DNA from 3 places in the Rahnella sp. 2050 genome. Region 3 is predicted to be linked to each of the others. Evidence: predicted binding sites of a transcription regulator. Region 3 holds the regulator's gene; each other region holds the start of a gene.
The links. Region 3 encodes PurR, which represses purine synthesis genes. Its sites were predicted from a motif close to CANGCAAACGTTTGCNTG; they were not measured.

Region 1: a site for PurR is predicted at 2,309-2,326, ahead of pyrD (quinone-dependent dihydroorotate dehydrogenase). Genes of this name have one in related genera too.
Region 2: a site for PurR is predicted at 2,611-2,628, ahead of ABIC79_RS23255 (nucleobase:cation symporter-2 family protein). Genes of this name have one in related genera too.

What each region holds. Positions count from the first base shown of each region.
Region 1 covers NZ_JBEPKE010000001.1:921,434-925,707, reverse strand. Annotated here, with positions in the region: gene ssuD (FMNH2-dependent alkanesulfonate monooxygenase) at 1-479, opposite strand, end outside; gene ABIC79_RS04150 (sulfonate ABC transporter substrate-binding protein) at 539-1,513, opposite strand; gene ssuE (NADPH-dependent FMN reductase) at 1,532-2,113, opposite strand; gene pyrD (quinone-dependent dihydroorotate dehydrogenase) at 2,429-3,439, shown strand; gene ABIC79_RS04135 (cell division protein ZapC) at 3,624-4,172, shown strand; gene ABIC79_RS04130 (YcbX family protein) at 4,203-4,274, opposite strand, start outside.
Region 2 covers NZ_JBEPKE010000010.1:21,562-25,835, reverse strand. Annotated here, with positions in the region: gene ABIC79_RS23265 (PTS cellobiose transporter subunit IIC) at 1-1,178, shown strand, start outside; gene gltS (sodium/glutamate symporter) at 1,233-2,444, opposite strand; gene ABIC79_RS23255 (nucleobase:cation symporter-2 family protein) at 2,683-4,074, shown strand; gene ABIC79_RS23250 (AsmA family protein) at 4,228-4,274, shown strand, end outside.
Region 3 covers NZ_JBEPKE010000006.1:192,051-196,324, reverse strand. Annotated here, with positions in the region: gene ABIC79_RS20645 (C40 family peptidase) at 248-1,147, shown strand; gene cydH (cytochrome bd-I oxidase subunit CydH) at 1,313-1,402, opposite strand; gene purR (HTH-type transcriptional repressor PurR) at 1,736-2,761, shown strand; gene punR (DNA-binding transcriptional activator PunR) at 2,798-3,703, opposite strand; gene punC (purine nucleoside transporter PunC) at 3,840-4,274, shown strand, end outside.

The DNA.
Region 1 (4,274 bases), on a different contig from region 3:
GCGCCTTTGACCTGAATGTGTTTGCCTTCGTAATCGACGGTTTCACCTTCCAGAACACGACGCCAGATACGCGTAAATTCCGCCGACGCTTCATAACGTTCTTTATGATTGAGGTGTAAACCTTCAGCCGCCAGTTCAGCCGGATCGCCACCGGTCACCAGATTAAACAGTGCACGACCGCCGGAAAGCCGGTCGAGTGTTGCCGCCTGACGGGCTGCCAGTGTCGGAGAAATAATGCCGGGACGCAGCGCCACCAGGAATTTCAGACGTTGTGTGACAGAAATCAGGGAAGCCGCTACCAGCCATGAGTCCTCGCATGAACGACCCGTTGGCAGTAGCACGCCGCCAAAACCTAAACGGTCAGCCGCTTGCGCGATCTGCTGAAGATAGCCGTGATCGACCACGCGGGCACCTTCTTCTGTGCCTAAATAGCGGCCGTCGCCGTGGGTAGGTAAAAACCAGAATACGTTCAGACTCATCGTTGTGTTCCTCTCAAAGTGTGCGATTCGTTACCGCTCAGCGGCGGCTAAATGGATGTTCAGTTAGCTTGTACGGCTGGTTTCCAGATGCGGTCTTTAATTTCAACCGGCTTTGGCAAAATATGGTTCTGATAGAACAAATCGGCGGTTTGCTGCTGGCGCTTTTCTGTTTCCGCACTGACCGGCGTGATAGGCATATCCGGCAGATGATCCAGATAAGAGGCGACCACTTTTTCCGGTAACCCCATCGACTGAGAAAGCAGTTTGATACTTTGTTCACGGTCAGTTTTGGTCAGCGCATTCGCCTGCGTTAACACTTCCAGAACCTGACTGATGAACTGAGGATTGGCCTCGGTGTATTTTTTCGGTGCCAGATAGAAGGAGCCCGTCTGGTGGAGCGTCGAGCCGTCGGTCAGAACGCGCACATCACCCTGAACTTGCGCGGCCGAATAATACGGATCCCAGATAGCCCAGGCATCCACATCATGTTGCTGGAATGCGGCCCGTGCATCGGCAGGGGTCAGATAGACCGGCTGGATATCGCTGAATTTCAGGCCCGCCTGTTGCAGGGCACGCAACAGCAGGTTGTGCGAACTGGAGCCTTTCTGGAAAGCGACTTTATGACCTTTGAGATCTGCGACGGTTTTGATCGGACTGTTGCTGTCGACCAGAATCACTTCTGCTTTCGGTTTCGGGGGTTCAGAGCCGATATACAACAAATCTGCCCCCGCTGCCTGCGCGAACAACGGCGGCAAATCACCGGTACCGCCCAGATCAATACTTCCGACGTTCAGCGCTTCAAGAATTTGCGGCCCGGCAGGGAATTCTACCCAGCTTATTTTTGTGTCCGGGAAACGTTTTTCCAGTAACTGGTGTGATTTCGCCAGCACCAGTCCGACAGATCCTTTCTGATAGGCAATACGTAATTGCGCCGGATCCTTTTCCTGAGCCGTTGCGGTGCCGCTCAGGAAAAGGCTGGTCAGCAGGCTGGCCACAACCGGGATACGGCGTAATAAAGAGAAAGAAGCAGGCATGATTAATTCCTTTTAAAGTCAGACACGCAGTGCTTGCGCAGAAAGGGATGCAACAGACGGAAGCTGCGGACGGCGGCGGCTCAGCGCCAGGTAGAAGTTTTCCAGAGATTCGATCAAACGCTCTTCCAGTGCGGGGGCCAGCTTCGCAGGGAACGTCTGATAATCGGTGATCAGGCTGTCATCTGCGAAAACGCCCTGCAAAACTTCCTGTGCTTTCAGCGAGGCGAGTACCGGTTTTAGGGCGTAATCGACGGCCAGCATATGGCCGATAGATCCGGCTGTAGCCAGTGGCAACACCACTTTATGGTCGAGCGCGCGTTCTGGCAGTAAATCGAGCAGGGTTTTCAGTGCGCCGGAAAAAGACGCCTTATACACTGGTGTGGCGACGATCAGGCCATCAGCACTCGCCAGTTCAGCATTCAGTTGCTTGAGTTGCGGGCTGCCAAAATTAGCGAAAAGCAGATCGTCTGCTGAAAAATCCTGAATATTGTAGGTAAAGACTTCAACGCCACGGCTCGCCAGCCACTGGTGGCTGAGTGCCAGCAGGGAAGAGGAGCGGGAGGGTTGTCGCGGACTGCCTGCCAGAGTCACTACACGCATTTGCTTATTCCTTATAACAATCTGTTATAGAACTATCATTTTTCTTAACGAAGTGAGGTAAACCTAGCAGGCAGAGGCGGCGCAGCGGAAATCTCAATTTTGGCTATGGAAAGTTTCAAATCAGATAAAGCACGTGTCGGGTGTGCTGTGGGGCGATGGGGGGAAAGGAAATAAAAGTGAATTAAAGGTAACAAAAAGGTAATCGTTTGCGCAGCGAAGCAATTATTTGGCCAATATGCCGGTTATCATTTCCAATTGTCCGGCGCTTAGTCAATAATACCGCCCCGTCTAGCCACCGGGAATCCAGGAGTCTCCATGTATTATCCTCTTGTCAGGAAAGCACTGTTTCAGCTCGATCCAGAGCGCGCCCACGAGTTAACCTTTCGTCAGTTGAGCCGCATTTCCGGCACCCCGTTTGAATTCTTGATCCGCCAGTCAGTGCCCACAAAACCGGTAAACTGCATGGGATTATCCTTTAAGAACCCTTTGGGACTGGCCGCAGGCCTGGATAAAGACGGCGAATGTATTGATGCGCTGGGCGCAATGGGCTTTGGATTTATTGAAGTCGGTACTGTGACCCCGCGTGCGCAGGCCGGTAATGATAAGCCGCGTTTATTCCGTATTGTGGAAGCTGAAGGCCTGATTAACCGCATGGGTTTCAATAACCATGGCGTGGATAATCTGGTGAATAATGTCAAAAAATCACATTTTGGCGGCATTCTGGGGATTAATATTGGCAAGAATAAAGATACGCCTGTTGAGCACGGCGCAGACGATTATCTGACCTGTATGGAAAAGGTATATCCGTACGCCGGTTATATCGCGGTGAATATTTCATCACCTAACACGCCGGGATTACGTTCACTGCAATACGGTGAAGCGCTGGATGATTTGCTGGCAGCGATTAAGAATAAGCAGCTTGAGTTACAGCAACGCCATCAGAAATATGTGCCTGTTGCGGTGAAGATCGCACCGGATCTTTCTGAGGAAGAATTGATCCAAATAGCCGACAGTTTAGTGCGCCATAATATGGATGGCGTGATTGCGACCAATACCACACTCGATCGTAAACTGGTTCAGGGGCTAAATTATTGCGAACAGGTTGGTGGTCTGAGCGGGCGCCCGTTGCAGCTGCGCAGCACAGAAATTATCCGTATGCTCTCTCATGAATTACAAGGGCGTCTGCCGGTTATTGGTGTTGGCGGTATTGATTCATTAACGGCGGCCCGTGAGAAAATGGCCGCAGGCGCTTCCTTAATTCAAATCTATTCCGGCTTTATCTTTAAAGGTCCGGGTCTGATCAAAGATATTGTTACCCATATCTAATATTTTTCATCCTGAAGACGAGTCAGGGGTTTATTTATTAACCCGGCTCGTCTATATTTTGTCCACTGACCGTAATTCAGGCTCAGGATTTGTCTGATATCGTTTCGTTACTGAAAAATCTATTCTTACAGATTAGCCGGTAATGAAGTCAGGCAGAGGGCATGAGGGTAAACAGGATGACGAAATGAAAATTAAACCAGATGATAATTGGCGTTGGTATTTTGATACAGAACATGACCGGCTTATGCTGGACCTCGCCAATGGCATGATTTTCCGTTCCCGTTTTCCCGCCAAAATGTTAACTCCTGATGCTTTCGGAAATATGTCATTTTGTGTCGATGATGCGGCGCTGTATTTTGATTTTGAAGAACAGTGCAAACATATTCGTCTCGCAGCTGAACAACGCGCTGAATTAGTTCTGAATGCCTTAGTCGCTTATCGTTTTTTAAAACCGCTGATGCCGAAGAGCTGGCATTTCAGTCAGCAGATGCGTCCTTTCCAGCCTGCTAATGGTCAGCTTGCTCAGGTGCAGGTGATGGAAAGCGGTGAACAGGCGACATTACTGGTGGTAGAATCCGGTGATAATGCCAGTCTGTGCCTGCTGGCGCAGGAACGGCTGACGGTCGCAGGGCGCGGCATGGTGCTGGGGGATGCTATTAAAGTGATGCATGACCGGCTAATGCCAGCAGCATTCCGCGTTGACAGGGATGATGTTTACGATCAGGCAGTTTAGTTTCCTGCCTGATCCTCATTAAATACACCTCTAGCCGAGCACGATATCCGTAGCCGGAATACAACTACACGCTAATATCGTTCCATCTTTTCCCACTGCACT
Region 2 (4,274 bases), on a different contig from region 3:
TTTTTGTTCACCCGCCATTTTCGCCCGAATCTTCATGGGGCTTCGCCAGAAGCTGGCTGGCGCTCTCGGCAAAATATGAAGTGCAGATCCTGACGCCGTTCAATATGACGATGGGCATTATGTCCATCTACATCTCGGCATCGATTGCCTACAATCTGGCAAGAAGTTACAAGCTAGACCCGTTCATGACCGCAATGCTGGCGCTGATGTCTTTCCTGCTGGTCGCCGCACCGCAGATTGATGAAAAGATGTCGACGACGGCGCTGGGCGGCGTGGGGATCTTTACGGCTATTCTGGTGGCGATTTATGTCACCGAACTGACGCGGTTATTGAAAAAATACAATATCGGTATCCGTTTACCCGAACAGGTACCTTCAAACATTAAGCATTCGTTTGATTTACTGATCCCGATTGTGGCCGTGGTGATTACACTTTTCCCGCTGAGCTTACTGGTCCAGTCAGGGTTTGATATGTTGCTGCCACAGGCGATTATGGCGCTGTTCGAACCCCTGATTTCTGCCGCAGACTCACTGCCTGCTGTACTTCTCGCCGTGCTGATTTGCCACCTGTTGTGGTTCGCCGGCATTCATGGCTCGGCCATTGTATCTGGCATGTTGCAGGCTTTTTGGTTAACCAATCTCGGCCTGAATCAGACAGATCTCGCTGCCGGTTTACCCATGACGCACATCATGACCGAGGCATTCTGGAATTTCCTGATCGTGATTGGCGGGTCCGGCGCGACAATGGGACTGGTGCTGCTGTTTTGTCGCAGTAAGTCAGCGCATCTGCGCACCATGGGGAAACTCAGTCTGGTGCCAAGCTGTTTCAATATCAATGAGCCGGTGATTTTTGGCACACCTATCGTCATGAATCCGGTATTTTTCATCCCCTTCCTGCTGGCACCGATGGTCAATGCCGTTATCGCCTATCTGGCCGTATCGACGGATCTGCTCCCGCATATGATTTCACTGGTCCCCTGGACATCGCCGGCACCGATCGGGGCGGCCTGGGCGATGGGCTGGGATTTCAAAGTGTCGGTTCTGGTTATCCTGCTGATGGCACTGTCGATGGTAATTTATTATCCATTCTTCAAAGTCTACGAGAAGCAGTTACTGACGCAGGAAAAAGCCGCTGAGGCCGAACAGGTGTTCACTGAGAAGGCGGACGCGGCACAATAAACCCGACGGGAAGGAATAGTCAGGCACAGAAGCGATGTTTCTGTGCCTGTTTTTTTAGCTGATAGCCGGGAATACAGGCAGCATCAGATAGAGTTTAATCACAATCGCATTGGCGATATCGATGAAGAATGCGCCCACCATCGGCACCACCAGAAACGCCAGATGCGAAGGGCCAAACTGGTTGGTGATCGCCTGCATATTGGCAATGGCCGTCGGGGTGGCACCCAGCCCGAAACCACAGTGTCCTGCCGCCAATACCGCCGCATCGTAGTTTTTCCCCATCACGCGATAAGTCACGAAAATCGCGTAAAGCGCCATCGCGAGGGCTTGAACGATAAGAATCGCCATCATCGGCAAGGCGAGTGCCGCCATCTCCCACAACTTAAGGCTCATCAATGCCATGGCAAGGAACAGTGACAAACTGACGTTACCCAGCACGGATACCGCACGGTCGAAGACACGATAAAAACCGAGCCATGCCAGCATATTACTCAGGATCACACCAACGAAGAGCACGCAGACAAAGGTTGGGATTTCAAATGCCGAGCCTTGCAACAGACTGGCGGTATATGTCCCTGCCATCAGGCAAATCGCGATCAGGGCAATGGTTTCAACCATCACCAGTGGTGTAATCATCCTGCCAATCGACGGTTTCTCAAATGCGCTCGGATCGACCATATCCTCGGGGTTTCCGTTGGGGGTGGAAGAATGGCTGACCAGATAGCGCGCTACCGGCCCCCCAATAATACCGCCGAGCACCAGACCAAAAGTTGCGCAAGCCATCGCGACTTCCGTCGCATTTTCAAAGCCATAACGCTCGATAAACAGCTTGCTCCATGCCGCGCCGGTGCCGTGGCCACCTGAAAGGGTAATCGACCCCGCCAGCAACCCCATCAGCGGATCCAGCCCGAGCATTTTCGCCATTCCGATACCGATGGCATTTTGCAAAAGCAGTAAGCCCACGACGACAAACACCAGCAGAAACAGCGATTTACCGCCTGCCCGCAGACTTGCCAGATTGGCGTTAAGACCGATCGTGGCAAAAAATGCCAGCATCAGTGGCTCTTTTAAAGACATGTCGAAACCGACTTCCCAGCCGAATATCTGGTTGGCGATCAGTAACAATAAAGCGACCAGCAAACCACCGGCAACGGGTTCAGGAATGGTGTATTTTTTGAGGAATTTGACCGACTGGACGCATTTCCGTCCTAAAAGGAGCACCAACGTGGCGGCAACCAAGGTGCCGTAGGTGTCGAGTTGAATCATTGACGAACTCCATTTTAAAATAAATCCAATAAAATTATCGAGTTATAAAAACTTCACTGACATGTTTTTTCCCAGAAGCTGAATTAGAAGTCATTCAAGCTGCGTCAGGCAAGAAAAACAGGCCATAAATCCCGTCCAATCCAAAACCAGTCGAGGAATATTGCCATTAGCAAACGATTGCTTTTGTCGTTAATTTCAATAAAAATGCCCGCTTTGCCGCTTATTGGAATGCCACAGCATGAGTTCGCAAACCGCAGAACAAGAAACACAGCAACCCGATCTTTCCCGCCAGCAAAAAAGTGAACTGATTTACCGGCTCGAGGACCGCCCGCCATTACCTCAAACGTTATTCGCCGCCTGTCAGCATTTGCTGGCGATGTTTGTTGCGGTAATCACACCAGCACTACTGATTTGCCAGGCGCTGGGTTTGCCTGCGCAGGACACGCAGCACATCATCAGCATGTCGCTGTTCGCCTCCGGCCTGGCTTCTATTTTGCAGATTAAAACCTGGGGACCGGTCGGCTCGGGTTTACTCTCGATTCAGGGCACCAGCTTTAACTTTGTTGCGCCGCTGATCATGGGCGGAATGGCGCTGAAAAATGGCGGTGCGGATGTGTCGACCATGATGGCGGCGCTGTTCGGCACCCTGATGCTGGCTTCCTGCACTGAAATCATTCTTTCCCGTTTCCTGCATCTCGCACGCCGCATCATTACGCCGCTGGTTTCCGGCATCGTGGTGATGATTATCGGGCTGTCGCTGATTCAGGTCGGTCTGACGTCTATCGGCGGCGGTTATGCGGCCATGAGCGATCACACATTCGGGGCACCGAAAAATCTGCTGCTGGCTGCCGTCGTGCTGGTAGTGATTGTTCTGCTGAACCGTCAACGTAACCCTTACCTGCGTGTCGCCTCTCTGGTTATCGCCATGGCGGTGGGTTATCTGGTGGCCTGGATGACGGGCATGTTGCCAACCGTTGCGCCAGCCGCGCAAAGCAACTGGATAACATTACCAACGCCGCTGTATTACGGACTGGGTTTTGACTGGAATTTGCTGATCCCGCTGATGCTGATTTTCATGGTGACATCGCTGGAAACCATCGGTGATATTACCGCAACCTCGGACGTTTCTGAGCAACCGGTCAGCGGCCCGCTGTACATGAAGCGCATCAAAGGCGGCGTTCTGGCCAATGGCCTGAACTCGATGCTTTCTGCTGTATTTAACACCTTCCCGAATTCCTGCTTCGGGCAGAACAACGGCGTCATTCAACTGACCGGCGTTGCCAGCCGCTATGTCGGTTTTGTGGTCGCGCTGATGCTGATCATCCTCGGGCTGTTCCCGGCTGTTGCGGGATTTGTGCAGCATATTCCTGAACCGGTACTGGGCGGCGCGACCATCGTGATGTTCGGTACCATTGCCGCTTCGGGTGTGCGCATTGTTTCCCGCGAGCGTCTGAATCGCCGCGCGATTATGATCATGGCGCTTTCTCTCGCCGTCGGTATGGGTGTTTCTCAGCAGCCGCTGATCCTGCAATTCGCACCGGACTGGCTGAAAACCCTTCTCTCTTCTGGCATTGCAGCGGGCGGCATTACTGCGATTGTTCTGAATCTGGTTTTCCCTCACGAGAAGTAAAAGCAGGATGTAATCCGCGTGCAACAGCGGCAGAGGGTCTGGAACCTCTGCCGCTTTTTATTGCCTCCATTTGGCTAACCTGTTGAGAAAATTCGCTGTTTGCGGCATAAACAAAGAATCTTTTTCCATTTTCCCGTTACAGGGCTCCAGACGATGAGATTTATCGGTAAAATTTTGCTGACGTTCGCCTTACTTCTGGT
Region 3 (4,274 bases):
TAACATTTTTGGCGTTCACCGATAACGCCAGATTTGCAAAATTCCATTCTTTAACTTAAATATTAACACCATGAAAAGTGGTTATTTTTTTGACTAAAAATGGCGGTTATTTCGACATAAAAAAAGCCATTAACTTTTTCTCACAATATGATCTAGAATCGAGTCAATTCGTGCTTTTTTGTCAGGTTCTTTTAGGCAATACTCTGACATCCCTGATGTTTAACCTACCACTCATGGTAACGAAGCTATGCGCTTACTGTTCACGCTTTTTGTGCTGCTCTTTACCCAGCTATTTCTGAATATGGCACATGCATCGCCGCAGACACGTGTTTCTGCCGATCAGCGTAAAAGCCATGTTAATCAGGCTGCACCTGAAGAACGGCGAAAGCGAAAAACGGTGGCCGCGAAAACCAGTAAAAAAACTAAAATCGCGCCAGTGACAGAACAAAAAATTCAGGACAAGAATTCGAAGAAGAAAGTTAAAAGTACCGAACTGGCTAAACGAAAGACCACGACGGAGAAAAGTGTCAAAACGACCCGGGCCGAAAGTAAAAAAGAAAAGACACTGAAGACCACGCGGGCCGAAAGCAAAACAGTGAAACACGCCAAAACCCGTTCACTCGCGAAAAACAGCACGGAAAGGGTCAGTAAAAAAGAAGCGTATGGCCGGCACCGTAAAGGTAAAAAGCCCGAAGAAGACAGCAAACCGATTACGCTAAGTGCAACGCATAAAAAACGCTATCAGCATGCCCAGCAAACGGCGATGACCAAACTGATGCATCAGGTAGGAAAACCGTATCGCTGGGGCGGAACCTCGCCGAATACCGGTTTTGATTGCAGCGGCTTAGTCTATTACGCCTACAAAGATTTGATCCGTATTAAAATGCCACGCACAGCGAATGAAATGTATCACCTGCGCGATGCGGCTCCGGTTAAACGCGGCGAACTTGAAAGCGGTGATCTGGTGTTCTTCAGAATCAATAACCGCGGCGCAGCAGACCATGTTGGTGTTTACGTGGGGAACGGCAAGTTTATTCAGTCTCCAAGAACGGGCGAAGACATTAAAATCACCTCTCTCGGCGACGATTACTGGCAAGATCATTATGTGGGTGCACGCCGGGTAATGACGCCGAAAACGATCCGATAATAAACAATTCGTTAAGTCTGAAGTTTCGCTAATCAGCCATTGAATAGCATTTAACGAAGAGTTTCTGCAGGGAAGAGTATCGGCGGTAACGGCCACTGCGTAAAATTGAAAAGGGCGATTCCTGTAACAGGAATCGCCCTTTTTTATGGCGGTTCACTTACTGAATCAGTTCATCACCGCAGTGAAGCTGAAAGCGATAATCATAAGCAAAGCGCATACCGTGGTGATCAACGATAATTTCAGGTTGCTGTCCATCAAACCCCCTTTCGGATCAAATTGTGGCATTTTTTAAGCCACACTAATTGTGTGCCAACGCATTTTCGCATAATTAACATTTAAAATCTTGTGCTGAATGACAATGTATCCCTGAGAATTTTACTTCCACTTTCCTGCATTATAAGAGAAAATTGTCGGTTAACACGCCTGTGTGCCGGTTGATTTCACCCGAGAGCATTTCACGCCTCATTCTGAAGAATCCACCCAACGATTTCACTGCCCTTTTAGAAGCCAGCAGTGAGATCCACGCAAGCAAACGATTAACATAATGCTAACGTGCTGAAACACGTGAGTTCAGGAGTCATTGTTTACATGGCAACGATTAAAGATGTCGCAAAGCGCGCTGGCGTTTCCACTACAACCGTGTCGCACGTCATCAATAAAACACGTTTCGTCGCCGAAGAAACCAAAGAAGCGGTTCTCCTTGCAATCAAAGAGTTACATTACTCGCCGAGTGCTGTAGCCCGCAGTCTGAAGGTCAATAACACCAAAACGATCGGTCTGCTTGCCACCTCCAGCGAAGCGCCCTATTTTGCCGAAGTGATTGAAGCCGTAGAAAACAGCTGCTTCTCCAAAGGCTATACGCTGATTTTGTGTAACTCGCATAATAATCTGGAAAAACAACAAGCCTACCTGCAAATGCTGGCGCAAAAACGCGTCGATGGCTTGCTGGTGATGTGCGCGGAATATCCTGATGAGTTGCTCAATATGCTCGAGGAGCACCGTTCGATCCCAATGGTGGTCATGGACTGGGGCGAAGCGCGTAAGAACTTCACCGACAGCATTATTGATAATGCTTTCGAAGGGGGTTACATGGCCGGGCGTTATCTGATTGAACGCGGTCATCGTGATATTGGGGTGATCCCGGGCCAACTGGCACGTAATACCGGCGGTGGCCGCTTCCAGGGTTTTGTGAAAGCACTGACTGAAGCCAATATTCCGCTGCGTGACGAATGGGTGGTTCAGGGCGATTTCGAGCCGGAATCGGGCTATCAGGCGATGCATAAAATTCTGATGCAGAAGCACCGCCCGACTGCCGTATTTTGTGGCGGCGATGTGATGGCAATGGGCGCAATCTGTGCCGCAGACGAACTGGGCCTGCGCGTCCCTCAGGATATTTCCGTAATCGGTTACGACAATGTGCGTAACGCCCGTTACTTCTCCCCCGCGCTGACAACCGTGCATCAGCCGAAAGAACGTCTGGGTGAAATGGCCTTTACCATGTTGCTGGACAGAATTGTCAGTAAGCGTGAAGAGTCTCAGACCATTGAGGTGCATCCGAAACTGGTCGAACGCCGTTCCGTAGCCGATGGTCCGTACCGCGATTACCGCCGTTAACAGATATCGAACGCCTGCAGATGCAGGCGTTTTTTTCTAATCACGCAGCCATTCCTGATTCATGGTTTCTGTATCGCCCATATATTCCAGCAACCAGGCCAGCGAGGGTGACGGATTGCTTTGATCCCACGTCAGGCAACACGGGCTGTCGGGAAACGTATTTTCCAGCGTCAGCACCTGCAACTTTTTCTGTTCTATCCACGGCGTGACGCGATGAACCGGCATCATACCCACGCATAAGCCTTCGGTCAGGCATTCCAGCGCACAGGTCCAGTCTGGCACGACCAGCCGCCGCTGGTTATCAAGCGTCCATGTATCCCGCTTAGGCAATGTCCGGGAGGTGTCTTCCAGACAGAGTGCAGGATAAGGCCGCAACTCATCATCATTCAGCGCGCCGGATAACTGAGCCAGCGGATGTTGCGGGCTGACGACGCAATGCCAGTCCATAAATCCCATGTCACGAAAACTGAAGCCCCCGCCAACCGGTATCGCGCGTGTAGCACCGATCGCCACGTCTGCCCGCCCGTCAACCAGCGCATCCCAGACACCATTAAACACTTCTGAGTGAATAATGAGTTCGGTGTCCGCAAAATGGCGGTAGAAATCGAGCACCAGACGCCGTGTCCGTGCGGGTTTTACAATCCGGTCAACCGCCACACGTAATTCGCCGCGCCAGCCGTTCGCCACCTGCTGACACTGCCGGCGCGTGGCTATCATTTTTTTTGTCAGAATCCGCGCTTCATCGACAAAAACCTTTCCCGCAGGCGTCAGTACCACGTCACGATGGCGACGTTCAAACAACGGCACGGCCAGCCACTGCTCAAGCTGACGGACGGTATAGCTGATAGCAGAAGGTACGCGGTGCAAATCTTGCGCTGCCGCACTAAAACTACCTGTTCTTGCCACGGCATCTACCACTTCAAGGGCGTATTCTGACCACATAATTCAGCCTTCAATATTTTTGATAGCAGAGTGCAAATATTAGCGTTTCACAAGCCTGTTATCAAAGCGTTAAACTCCGCCTCCGGTATGTAATCTGCATCACATCATCTGCAATAAATAAATTAATGAGACGATAATGAAACCCTCCTTTGGATTTATGCTCTATCTCGCGGGACTGAGCATGCTGGGCTTTTTAGCCACTGATATGTATCTGCCTGCGTTCAGCGCCATGCAAACCAGTCTGATGACCAGCCCCGGGATGATCAGCGCAAGTCTGAGCATTTTTCTCGGCGGATTTGCTCTCGGTCAGTTGTTATGGGGGCCGTTGTCAGACAGGATCGGCCGTAAACCGGTATTGCTTCTTGGTCTGACACTGTTTGCGGTCGGTTGTCTGGGCGTTATCTGGGTTGAGAATGTACGCGCCCTTCTGGCCCTGCGCTTCTTACAGGCGATGGGCGTTTGTGCCGCCGCAGTCACCTGGCAGGCAATCGTTGTTGACCGTTTCTCTGCCGATGTGGCGAAAAAAACCTTCGCCAGCATTATGCCGTTAGTGGCTCTTTCTCCGGCACTG